Regions from separate parts of the Winslowiella toletana genome, predicted to be linked through region 1. Evidence: predicted binding sites of a transcription regulator. Region 1 holds the regulator's gene; each other region holds the start of a gene.
What was found. The regulator Fur, encoded in region 1, represses iron uptake genes when iron is present. The targets are predictions, from matches to a motif close to ATAATAATGAGAACNACTATCAA.

Region 1 (3,191 bases):
ATCAGTTTGAACGTGAAGGCTACTTCTGTGCCGACAGTCGCTACTCCAGCCGGTCAAAGCTGGTATTTAACCGTACCGTTGGCCTGCGCGACACCTGGGCGAAAATCGGCGGATAAATCTCGCCGTGACAGTAAAAAACGCAGCCTGAAAGCTGCGTTTTTTTTATTTGCAATGGACGACAATTCTTTTATGGCTGAAATAATTTCAGGACGAAAAGCACCGTCGGTGATGTGGGGAACCATGATCATCAGCGGCACAATTATTGGCGCAGGCATGTTTTCTCTGCCGATCGTGATGTCTGGCGCTTGGTTTTCCTGGTCCACGTTGATTTTGCTGTTCTCGTGGTTTTGCATGCTGTTATCCGGGCTGCTGTATCTGGAGTCGAGCCAGCATTATCCGGAAGGCGCGAATTTTTCAACGGTAACCCGCGATCTGCTGGGCAGTAAGTGGAATGTGATTAACGGCATTACCATCGCGTTTGTGCTGGGGATTTTGACCTACGCCTATATCTCTGCCAGCGGTTCAATCCTGCATCATACTTTTGCCAGCGCGCTGCCGTGGTTATCACAGCGGATGGCAGGATTTCTGTTTACTCTGCTGTTAGCGGTATTTATCTGGCTGGGCACCGCAGTGGTCAGCAGAATGACCTTTATCTTTCTGTTCGCCAAACTGGCCGCTTTTCTGCTGACATTTGGCGGTTTGCTGTGGCATGTGCAGGTCGATAATCTGCTCAATACCCAGCAGAGTGGGGCAAGCTATTTTCCCTATATCTTTATGGTGCTGCCATTCTGTCTGGCATCGTTTGGTTATCATGGCAATATTTCCGGGCTGGTCAGCTATTACCGCCAGGATGCCGCTAAGGTGAGAAAGTGCCTGATTTACGGCACGCTGATCGCGCTGGCAATCTACTTTGTCTGGTTAATCAGTGCGATGGGCAATATTCAGCGCGCGAAATTTATCGATATAGCCCAGGCGGGTGGCAACATTGATGCGCTGGTGGCGACCTTTGGCGATCTGATTAGCAGCCCGTGGTTAAGTGTGCTGCTGCTACTGTTTTCCAATTTTGCCGTTGCCAGCTCATTTTTGGGCGTCAGTCTCGGACTGTTTGACTACCTTGCCGATCTGTTTGGCATGGCAAATAATGCCGTGGGGCGTCTGAAAACTACGCTGATGACGTTTGCGGTTCCGTTAACAGCCAGCCTGATCTATCCAAATGGATTCCTGCATGCGATTGGCTATGCCGGGCTGGCGGCGACGCTGTGGGCGGTAATCACTCCGGCACTGCTGGCATTTAAAGCCAGGCAGCGTTTTGGGCCTGCCGCCTATCGGGTGGCCGGCGGGCATCTGACGATTATGCTGGTGCTGCTGTTTGGCGGTATCAATATTGTGGTCAGTTTACTGTCTTACGCCAATTTGTTGCCGGTCTACGCACGCTAAATTTGGGCATAAAAAAACCGGTGACGGGTCACCGGTTTTGTTTAAAACTCTGCGAAGCAGAATTTATTTGTCGTGCAGCGTTTCGTCTTCGCGGCAGTCACCCGTTGAGCAGTGACCATAGAGGTACAGGCTGTGGTTAGTCAGCTTAATGCCGTGACGCGTTGCGATTTCACGCTGACGCGTTTCAATTGATTCATCACTGAACTCAATCACTTTGCCACAATCAAGGCAGATCAGATGATCGTGATGATGCTGCTGCGTAAGTTCGAAAACGGACTTGCCGCCTTCAAAGTTATGACGGGTAACGATACCCGCGTCATCAAACTGGTTAAGAACGCGATATACCGTCGCCAGACCAATTTCTTCGCCCAAATCAATCAGGCGCTTGTACAAGTCTTCCGCACTGACGTGATGGCCCTCTGGTTCCTGAAGCACTTCCAGAATTTTCAGTCGGGGAAGCGTGACTTTCAGGCCGGCCTTCTTTAATGCGGTGTTGTTGTCAGTCATGCGGATATTGTCCTGTTACTTTGCTAGTCACAATGTGGCTGAAAAGCCCTGAACATCGGTCGACGCTAAATCTAATTGCGTCTCATTATAGAACTCATGCTTCGAAATGAAAACCGCAGGGAGGGCGTTAAACTTACCGATGGATGTAAGGAGTTACGTCCGTGAGAAGTTCATGCCTCATAGCCTATCCCATTATGGCTACTTTGCTAAACCCTGTACTCTCAAAAAAGAGTCAATAGCGGGCTGACCGATGGGGGGGTATTGTACAGATTTACAGTCAAAAGTTACAAATATGTATCTATCATTTCTATAGGAAAAACCACTGGCTCATTGTGAGCCAGCGCCCACAATAAGCCAGACAGCTTAAGCTTCGATGATTTCTTTTAAATGAAGTTCATCAAAAATTTGTTTAACCCACTTTTCAACACGCTCGTTGGTGAGTTCTGGCTGGCGATCTTCGTCAATCGCCAGTCCGAGGAAGTGTTTATCATCGGCCAGGCCTTTTGATGCCTCAAAATGATAACCTTCGGTCGGCCAGTGGCCGACGATAACCGCGCCATTTGGCTCGATAATATCGCGAATGGTGCCCATCGCATCACAGAAGTATTCAGCATAATCTTCCTGATCGCCGCAGCCAAACAGCGCGACCAGCTTGCCATTGAAGTCGATCTCTTCCAGCGTTGGGAAGAAGTCATCCCAGTCGCACTGCGCTTCACCGTAGTACCAGGTTGGGATGCCGAGCAGTAAGATATCATAAGCTTCAAGATCCTCTTTAGCGCTCTTGGCAATGTCATGAACATCTGCAACATCTTTGCCCAGTTGCTTTTGGATCATCTTTGCAATGTTTTCCGTATTGCCAGTGTCGCTGCCAAAGAAAATGCCTGTGATTGCCATGAGTCTAATAACCTCTTGAAACTTAATGATATAGTGAATACTAAAGATAGTCAGTTACTGGCAATGATAGCAGACAGTCTCGGGGCGCGGAACTTCAAATGCCGCCGGATTTGTCGCATTGTGCGTTCAAAGCCGCAGCTGACCTCGCCTGAGTCAGAGCGCAGTGGCGTTAAGCTGCAACAAAATCATCTCTTCAATCAGCTCGCTGCGGCTCATATTGCGCTCTTCAGCCAGCTGATTGAGTGCATCAACCGCGTCGCTGTTCATTTTCAGCTCGACGCGGCGCAGCCCACGAACTTTGTCGCGTTTTAGCTGATTGCGTTTATTGATGCGCAGCTGTTCATCACGCGTAA
Region 2 (3,191 bases), 810 kb from region 1:
ACGGTGGGGCACGCGAGCGGAAGTGGATGGGAACAAAGATAGCGATATGCAGTGGCTCAGGGCGCGCTATCGGGCGCGTCGCCGCCTGTAGCATACTCCAGAGTTGAGGCAGGTTGCTCAGATTCAGTGGCAGATGGATCAGCAGCACACAGTAGCCGCAGGCGCTGTCATCCATCATCGACATGTGGTGCACCGGTGCTGGCCGCACCCGCTCAGATGACGACATATGATGCGGCATATCTGCCATCGCCATCTCGCCATGATGCGACATCATCATCATCGGCATCTCTGCGCCATGGGCATGTGCCAGTGATTTTGAGATCACCGGCGCAATAAACAGCAGCAGAATCGCGATCAGTCCCAACCAGGCGGGCAGGCGGCTGCGCGAAGCATGAATCTGAATCAGAGACACGTTAAATCCATAACTTTTCAACGCGGGGGATTGTAGCTGAAACCACCAGGGATGTTGATAACGTTCGATGCAGAAATTTCCCGCATCCAATGCAGAACATTGTGCTTTGTGCCGTGCGGGCAGCGGCAACAGGCCGCTGTCAACAATTGCAGGCTAGTCAGCGGGCTGACACACATCAACCCATTCTGCGGCGGTCAGCTCGGCCATCTGCTGCGGCGAGATGCGCACCGCGCTGTAAATCGCTCCGGCGGCGGGCAGCACTTCAGCAAAGGTTTGCAGTGATACATCACAATAAACCGGCAGCGGATTCTCAAGGCCAAACGGGCAAATAATTTGTCAGCAAGCCGCTGAGATCAGGCGCACTTTAACGTGCAGTCACCGCAGCGTTGCACATCAGGAATACGATAGCGCTGGCAGCAGCTGCGGCGCTGCATGGCGCCGTCGCGTGGGATCATGGTGCGATACAGTGGATTATCTGCACCGTTCAGCAGCTCACGCGAGAAGAACAGCGCATGCTCGAGAGTGACCAGCGTATCTTCATCGAGGAAAGGTTTCAGTTCACCGAGAAACCAGTGCATCAGGTAACCGGTGTTATTCCAGATAAGTTTGGCATTGATGTCGCCATGTTGCTCAATCCCCTGCACCACCGGCAGCAGATGGCGCTGGATCATGCGGTCGATGCGCTGGCGGGCGCTGAGATAGCGGGCGTCGTCATCTTCACGCACGTCGAGCCAGTAACAGGCCGGGCGGCCAGTCTCATGGAACTCAATATGGAAATGCTCTGCCGAACAGTCGAGCGCGCGCGGCTCCAGCAACAGCGCCATCATCATCGGTGGCACAATCAGGCCGAAATACCATTGCGCCCACAGTGACTGTAGCGGTTTGGCTTCGCGTGGCGTATCCGGATGATCGCGATAGAGGTAGTCGCTGTACCGCTGAGTGAGCGGTAAAAACGTATCAGCTTGCGACCAGTTTGCCAGCGGCATACAGCCAGCCGGAGCTTCTTCACCCAGCTTAACGCTGTCGAGGAAATGAGCACGATGTTCAGTAAACAGCGCATGCAGCGCACTGCTCAGCGATCTGTCACTTTGCAGAAAGATCAGTGGACTCGAACCATACTCATAAGCCTGACGCGTAATGATTGCCATGGGCATCCTGTGTGCAGCGTTACCGTGATACGAAAACAAATGATAATCGTTCTTGATTCTATCCAGGATGTAAAACGCAGGCAAGCTGATCAACGGCACTCTTTCGTCGATAGCATTTCTCGCCACCCGATCTCTGCGAACCCCTGAAGCGCTGAATCAGTTTTTTCTGATGCTCAGATAATTAGCGTCGCGGGTAGCAATTCAGCGTGTAAAGCGATCTCAAAACGATAAATAACCGATTAACAGGCATTAGAATTTTGATTTTTATTTGGCAGAAAGTCTGGTGGGAAATAAGCAGCCCCGTGACAGGGCTGCGATCAGTGAATATCGGCGGGCACCTTGGAAGTGGCTGCCGCCAACGTATCCCAGCAAAGAATAGTATTGCGCCCCTGATTTTTAGCCACGTACAGTGCGCGATCGGCATTCGCCAGCGCCTGCTCAAAGTCATCGTCAAACAGGGGAGCGATACCCGCGCTGATAGTAACGTGCGTGGCGACCCGTTCATTAAACCGGTGCGGAATATCTAAATCCAGTACGTACTGACGAATACGCTCAGCCAGTTTCAGGGCAATTGAGGCATTAACATTGGTCAGCAGCACCAGAAACTCTTCACCACCGTAGCGTGTGACAATATCGCGCGAGCGCACCGCATCGCGGATCGCGACAGAGACGCGTGCCAATGCCTGATCGCCCATAGCATGGCCGTAATTGTCGTTATAAGCTTTGAAATGATCAATATCCAGCAGCAGCACGAAATGACTGCCGGAGTGGTTCTCCAGCACGTTCTGGAGACGATTGTTTAAGCCGCGACGATTATATAAACCGGTCAACGGATCGAGCATGCTGAGATCGCTATAGGTCTGTTTTTCTTCGTAAAGCTGAGACATCAGCCGGCGGGTAAAGCTGTCGCTGCGCCGCCGCATAAAGTGGTGCAGGGTAAATCCAGTCAGCGGTAGCGCAATGGTGAACAGAATCATCAGCAAGTTATTACCGTTGTCGAGTATCAGTACGGTCACCACGGCGGGCGCGGTATGCAGGCAAAATGCCAGCAGATGATCGCTCAGGGCAATCGAGCTGATAAAGAAAATACTGATTAAACTGATCATCAGGTAACTGCCATCAAAATAAAATACCAGCTCATACCTCAGGGCGATATGCCAGGCCCAAAGTATTCCTGTTATCAGCGCGACAATATTTAATAGCGGGAATTTGGCTTGTGGCTTTAAGAACATCCAGCCTAAAAGCACCGTGCTCAGTAACGGGATCAGTGCCGTTGGCAACAGTATCTGCGACGCCGATTGATAATGGTTATTGAGTAAAAAGAACAGTGATGTGGCTGTGTTTAAAAAAAGAAATAACATCACAGTTAGCCGATATTTGCTGTGAAGCAATTCGTCATAAGTTTGTAATTTCATATATATACTCGCTGCAGCCCTGAAATATCAAAGCACTACGCCTGAATTCGAATTTATTATTCGAACAGGAATAGTTTTTAGCTGTTATTATTTTGATTTTATAGATATTGATCGTGCGCAATTTATCACTTTAGCAATGGCCTGTCATCCTCAGGGTCAAAGTTTCAACAATTCTTGCTGCATAATGAAAAAAATTATCATATGCTATTGGTAATC
Region 3 (3,191 bases), 1.6 Mb from region 1:
CTGGATCTGTTTCGTGAGCTGAATCAGCAATCAGGCCAGACGCTGATTGCGGTACTGCACGATCTGAATCAGGCCTGCCGTTATGCTGACCACTTAATTGTGATGCACAGCGGCGAGATCGTCGCGCAGGGCAAACCGGCAGAGATCGTCAGCGCTGAACTGGTGGAGCGAGTGTTCGGCATGGCCTGCATCATCATCGACGATCCGGTCTCACATACGCCGCTGATTATTCCCTGCGGACGTTTTCACTGCCCTTCGCCCGTCTGACCGGGAGGTGGGGAAAGATGGCTACTTCGCCCGATCTTCGCTCAGCAACAGCTGGAGTCCATCCAGCAGGCCGCCGCGCCAGCAGAGTGAGTCATGACCGCCGATAAATTCGCGCTGTATAATACGATGTCCGGTGGCGCTTAATGCTTGCAGCATCTGCTGATTTACAAAGCCGATTGTCTCTTCGCGGTCGCCATACTCGAGGAAAATGGTCAGTGGGGCTTCTGCCACATAATTCTCTGCGACCTGTCCAATCAGCCAGCCAGGCTGGTAACTGCCGCGTTGCGCCGGTTGGGTGATAAATTTCACTTCCGGCCACCAGAACGATCCTGACTGGCTGAGCACCCGACCAAAGCGTTGCGGCCAGTGCAGACCCGCATACATCGCTGCCAGCCCGCCGTAGCTTTGACCGGCTACGACCGTGCGTTGTGGGTCATCGCTGAAATCCTCCCGCCGCCTGACCTCCGGCAGCAACTCCTGCTGGATTGCCTGCCAGAACTGTTGGTTACAGGGCAATTCCTGCTCACGGTGGTCCATATCAATCACATCGATAAATACCCAGCAGGCCGCGGGCAGCAGGCCTGCGGCAGTCTGCTGTTCCAGCACCGAAAACAGCGGGATATTTTGTGCCCAGTTTTGCCCGTCGAGCAAAATTACCAGCGGTCGCGTAGCAGGCTGTGAGGTATCACCGCTGGTATACAACCAGATGCGGCGCTGATTATCGAGCAGCGTGCTTAGCCAGTTAAATTGCTGCAGGCGATCGGAATCGATCGGTGCTTCACGATTGTGATCCCACGCCAGCCAGCCGCTTTGTCGCGGAGCGTCGGGCATATGTGCGGCAGAGAGCGGCTGGCGACGGCTGTTAAAATGATTGCGCAGCGGATTAAGCGGGTCGGCAATCGCCAGTGGAAACAAGGATATCCACCATTCGCGCTGCTGTTGGCTGGCGATACTATCGTCGCGGCTGAAAACAGGCGGCAGTTGGCTGGTAACGATCGGTATCAGGCTGTAACTGCCGCGCCAGCGCGCATCAACCGTGGCTGATCCGTGCCAGATGTCGGTTCCGGCCAGCCGTTGTAAGCTTTGCGGCTCGCGACTGTGATGGTCGGTTATGCCATTGATATCAATATAGACCCGTACGATGGCGGAGTGCTGTTCTGTTCCGGCTGGATCGCGCCAGAAATAGTTCATTTTTACTTGATTGTTACCTGCCGGTTCAATTAGCGGTGTGCCCAGTTGCGATAATTTTTGCCACCACTGCGGCTGGCCGGCATCCGCCGCAGTTAAAAAGCCCGCGGCTGTGCCCTCGGGCTGCTGCCCGGCCAGTGATTTTTTCGGATTAATACTCACCTTTTCCTCCGTTATCGTGCGTCAAAAAACCTGACAAGTCGTTGATAACCTCTATCTTAAGAACTACTAATGCAAATGTCATTGAGAATTATTTTCATTTGCAATAGCATCGGCGCCGACCTCAACTGAGCGGATATTTTCCCTCTATGGCAAGGGGTTATCAATAAAACTGGGTATTTTCATCAGGCAGTGCTGACAGGGATCACCTTCATGTCCGACATCAATAAAAAACAGCCAGTCAAAGAACCGGCAATCAGAGTATTGCTGACGTCAACCTTGCTGGTTATGCCTCTGACGCAAGCGATGGCAGCCAGCGAAAACACCCTGACCGTTACGGCGGAGAGCGGGGAGAGTGTGACTGCACCGCTAACCGGTATCGTGGCGAAAGAGAGTGCTTCCGGCACCAAAGTGCCGACGGCACTGAGAAAAACGCCGCAGTCAATTTCAGTGATTACGCGACAGCAGATGGACGATCAGGCAGCACCGTCGGTAGCGGATGCACTGAGCTATACCAGCGGCGTGCTGACTAACTACCGTGGCAACTCTAATCGTAATGATGAAGTGATCAGCCGTGGCTTTCGCTATGCGCCGAAGTTTCTTGATGGACTGAGCTACGGATTATCCGGTCAGCAGGGCGCTGCCGGGCAGATCGACCCCTGGTTACTGGAGCGGGTAGAGATGGTGCACGGCCCGGCTTCGGTGCTGTATGGCCAGGTTAATCCCGGTGGGCTGATCAGCATGACCAGCAAGCGCCCGACAGCAGAAAGTATTCACAAAGTACAGTTCAGCAGTGGTAATCAGCATTTGGCTGAAGCGGCGTTTGATTTCGGTGGTGCGCTGAATGATGACTACACGCTGTTTTATCGGTTGAATGGTATCGCCAGTACTCGTCATGAGTTCGTTAAAGATAACAAACAGCAGCGGATGGCGATTGCTCCGGCGATGACCTGGTTACCGAATGAGGATACCAGCTTCACGCTGCTGACCAGTTATATCAATGAGCCAAAGGCCGGTTATCGCAATTTCCTGCCGTATGTCGGTACGGTGGTGCCGGGCAATGGCAGCTATATTCCTTATGACTTTAATGTCAGCGATCCGGGCTTCAATCAGGCAAAGCGTGAACAAACCTCAATAGGTTATATTTTCGAGCATAACATCAATGAGGCGCTGTCATTCCAGCAGAATTTCCGTTTTAGCAGCATGAGCGAATCTTACAGATATCTGGTGTTCACCAGCGGAATCAGCGGCGCACCGACGACCATAGGTCGTCGTCCACAGCATGATAAAATTGAGTCAAAAGAACTGGGTATCGATAACCAGTTAAAAGCGCTGTTTGATAGCGGCGCGGTGAAGCATACGCTACTGGCCGGTCTGGACTATAAGTGGAGTGATATCGACAGTAAGTTGTGGCGCGACAGCAGCGATAAATATAATCTTGACTGGGCCAGGCCCACACGTATCAGCATTGATGAAAGTCAGTTTAGCCTTGCCAGCAGCAGCCGTAAAAAACTCGATCAGCTCGGTGTTTATTTACAGGACCAGCTGGAGTGGAATCAGTGGAATCTGCTGCTGTC
Region 4 (3,191 bases), 1.4 Mb from region 1:
CAGCAGCAGCGCCACGGTACGCGGCACGCGGCTGATTAAAAAGATGTCACGCATATCAGGATCTGACCAGAAGCCGCTGAGCGTCATATGGCTGGCGCCGACGCACAGACTCCATATCATCAGGCCCAGCACCACCGCCAGGCCTGTTACATACTGAAAGGTTTTCATCAGCGGAAATTACTGTCCCTGCGTTGCCTGATCCAGCGTGCTGCTGATTTTATCCATCAGCTGGCTGTAACTTTGCACCCCACCGGCGATATACAGTGAAGCGGAGTCGAGATAAACGATATGCTTATTCTTCCAGGCATCGGTTTTCGCAATCAGCGGGTTATCCAGCACCTGTTGTGCGGACTGTCCTTCATTACGGCCAATGGCATTATCGCGGTCCAGCACGAACAGCCACTGTGGATTGGTTTGCAGAATAAACTCAGAAGAGACCACGTTGCCGTGGCGACCGGTCTGGGTGAAATTCGCGGCGGGTTTAAAGCCCAGCACATCAAACACAAAACCGAAACGTGAGCCTGGGGTGTAAGCAGACATTTTGCCGCCGCTGATCATCACCACCATCGCGCTACCGGCATTGGCGGATTTTGCTTTAACCTCGGTAATTTTCTGATTGAAGTTATCGAGTAACGTTTTCGCTTCCTGCTGCTTATCAAAAATTAACCCCAGTTGTTCAGTGCGTTCTGTCAGGCTGTCGACAAAATGCTGGCTGTCGATATCAAGGGCAATGGTCGGTGCAATGGCGCTGAGCTTATTATAAGCATCGCGCGCGCGGCCACCGGCAATAATCAAATCAGGTTTCGCGTTGCTCAGGGCTTCATAATCCGGCTCAAACAGCGTACCGGCGTTGAGATACTCCTTGCCGCTGTATTTCGCCAGGAACGGGGGAAGATGAGTACTGTTTTGCGGTACGCCAGCCACCGGAATATTCAGCGCATCGACGATATCCAGCGTCGAAGGATTCAGTACAATCACCTTTTTCGGATTGACCGGCACCTGAGTGGTTCCCTGCTCATGCTTAATACTGACGGTGGCTGATTCCTTTGCTTCAGCGGATGCATTGTCACAACCTGTGAGAATCAAACTCGCAGCAACCAGCGACGAAGCTAACGCAAAATGTAATTTCATTTTCTCTCCTGAAAAGTGAAGGCATGTAACAGCGAATTAAAATGCAAACGATTCGTATTACGAAGTGTGACAATCATACGCGATTGACGCAGATAATAAACATTTCCCTTAGACGTCAGTGTTTTTTTAGCCGCGAAATTGATGTAACACGCCAATTCTGCACAATTTTCTCCTTACGACCTTCAATCAGCTAATTCCCTGAATCCAGTCAGAAAATTTGTACAACCCTACTTTTTATGATGATTTATCCATCAATCATGGAGATTTTGTGAAGTTTCACTTTCATGACTACAAATGGAAATAATTATCGTTATCATAATCGTTCAATAATATATCTTTACAATATCAGGGATAATTTCCATGGTTCACACAACCTCTTGCAAAATGAGGCCTGGAGCAATACTTCTGGCGGGTTTACTGAGCGGAAACAGTTATGCCGCAGCAGATGTAACCAGTGATGAAGCGGAGATGGTGGTTCAGGCGCCGGCAGAAGTTCAACTCAAACAACAACCGGGCGTCTCGATCATTACGGCGAAGGATATTGCTAAAGATCCTCCGGTAAACGATCTCTCTGATATTATTCGCAAAATGCCGGGTGTTAATCTGACCGGCAACAGCGCCAGCGGCAGCCGTGGCAATAACCGCCAGATTGACATTCGCGGTATGGGGCCCGAAAACACCCTGATTCTGATCGATGGCGTGCCAACTACCTCGCGTAACTCGGTGCGCTACAGCTGGCGCGGCGAGCGCGATACCCGCGGTGATACCAACTGGGTACCGGCGGAAATGGTTGAACGCATTGAAGTTCTGCGCGGCCCCGCTGCGGCCCGCTATGGTTCCGGAGCCGCTGGCGGGGTGATTAATATCATCACCAAACGCCCGACCAATGACTGGCACGGCACACTTTCTCTGTTTACCAACCAGCCGGAAGATGACAAAGAAGGCGCGACCAAACGTGCGAACTTCAGCCTGAACGGCCCACTGGCCGGTGACGCACTGACGATGCGCCTGTATGGCAATATCAACAAAACTGACGCCGACGCCTGGGATATCAATAATGCGCATAACGGCTCTTATGCCGCGGGTAAAGAGGGCGTGCGCAATAAAGATATTAATGCCCTGCTGTCGTGGAAAATCACCCCAACGCAAATTGTCGATTTCGATATGAGCTACAGTCGCCAGGGCAATATCTATGCTGGCGATACTCAGTACAGCAACAGCAACGCCAGCCCAAATAATCTGGTTGAATCGCTATACGGTCAGGAGACCAATCGTCTCTACCGCCAGACTTACGGCATCACGCATAACGGCATCTGGGACTGGGGCCAGTCGCGCGTTGGCGTTTACTACGAAAAAACGAATAATACCCGCCTGCAGGAAGGTTCTACCGGGCGCGTTGAAGGGATGATTAACGGTGATGAATTCCAGACCAGCCGACTGGAAAATGTCCGTACCAGCGGTGAAATCACCCTGCCGCTCGATCTGTGGTTAGAGCAAACCGTAACGCTCGGCGCCGAATGGAACCGTGAACAATTAAACGACCCAGCGTCGATGCAGGTTACTGATGCCACCGGTATTACCATTGGGGGCATCTCTGGCGATCCTGCGGGCCGCAGCGCGAAAAACAGTGCTGAACTGAGCGCACTCTATTTTGAGGACAACATAGAAGCCACGCCGGGCACCAACCTGATTCCCGGCCTGCGTTTTGACTATCACAGCAAATTTGGCAGCAACTGGAGTCCGAGCCTGAATATTTCGCAGGCGCTAACCGACCACGTTAAAATTAAAGCCGGTATCGCGCGGGTATTTAAAGCGCCGAATCTTTACCAGTCCAGCGACGGTTATCTGCTGGCAACCCGTGGTAATGGCTGCCCGAATGATATCGCCGCTAATGGCTGCTACTTAATGGGCAACAGCGATCTGGATCCGGAAGTCAGCATCAACAAAGAGATTGGACTGGAGTATAGCGAAAACGATTTTAGCGCCGGGATAACCTATTTCCGTAATGATTACAAAAATAAAATCGTTTCAGGCACTGATATTATTGGCTATGCCTCCAA

Region 2: fhuF (siderophore-iron reductase FhuF) is a predicted target of Fur. The motif match lies at 1,600-1,622, and genes of this name have one in related genera.
Region 3: fes (enterochelin esterase) is a predicted target of Fur. The motif match lies at 1,693-1,715, and genes of this name have one in related genera.
Region 4: RIN69_RS13530 (TonB-dependent siderophore receptor) is a predicted target of Fur. The motif match lies at 1,432-1,454, and genes of this name have one in related genera.

What each region holds. Positions count from the first base shown of each region.
Region 1 is NZ_CP134152.1:1,479,918-1,483,108, forward strand. It holds gene glnS (glutamine--tRNA ligase) at 1-116, shown strand, start outside; gene mtr (tryptophan permease) at 190-1,437, shown strand; gene fur (ferric iron uptake transcriptional regulator) at 1,501-1,944, opposite strand; gene fldA (flavodoxin FldA) at 2,308-2,838, opposite strand; gene ybfE (LexA regulated protein) at 2,992-3,191, opposite strand, start outside.
Region 2 is NZ_CP134152.1:666,522-669,712, forward strand. It holds gene RIN69_RS03100 (DUF2946 domain-containing protein) at 1-412, opposite strand, end outside; partial or broken gene RIN69_RS03105 (YbaK/EbsC family protein) at 566-742, opposite strand; gene fhuF (siderophore-iron reductase FhuF) at 766-1,560, opposite strand; gene RIN69_RS03115 (GGDEF domain-containing protein) at 1,878-2,975, opposite strand.
Region 3 is NZ_CP134152.1:3,032,496-3,035,686, reverse strand. It holds gene RIN69_RS14355 (ABC transporter ATP-binding protein) at 1-267, shown strand, start outside; gene fes (enterochelin esterase) at 289-1,617, opposite strand; gene RIN69_RS14345 (TonB-dependent siderophore receptor) at 1,828-3,191, shown strand, end outside.
Region 4 is NZ_CP134152.1:2,898,926-2,902,116, forward strand. It holds gene RIN69_RS13520 (ABC transporter permease) at 1-168, opposite strand, end outside; gene RIN69_RS13525 (siderophore ABC transporter substrate-binding protein) at 178-1,131, opposite strand; gene RIN69_RS13530 (TonB-dependent siderophore receptor) at 1,492-3,191, shown strand, end outside.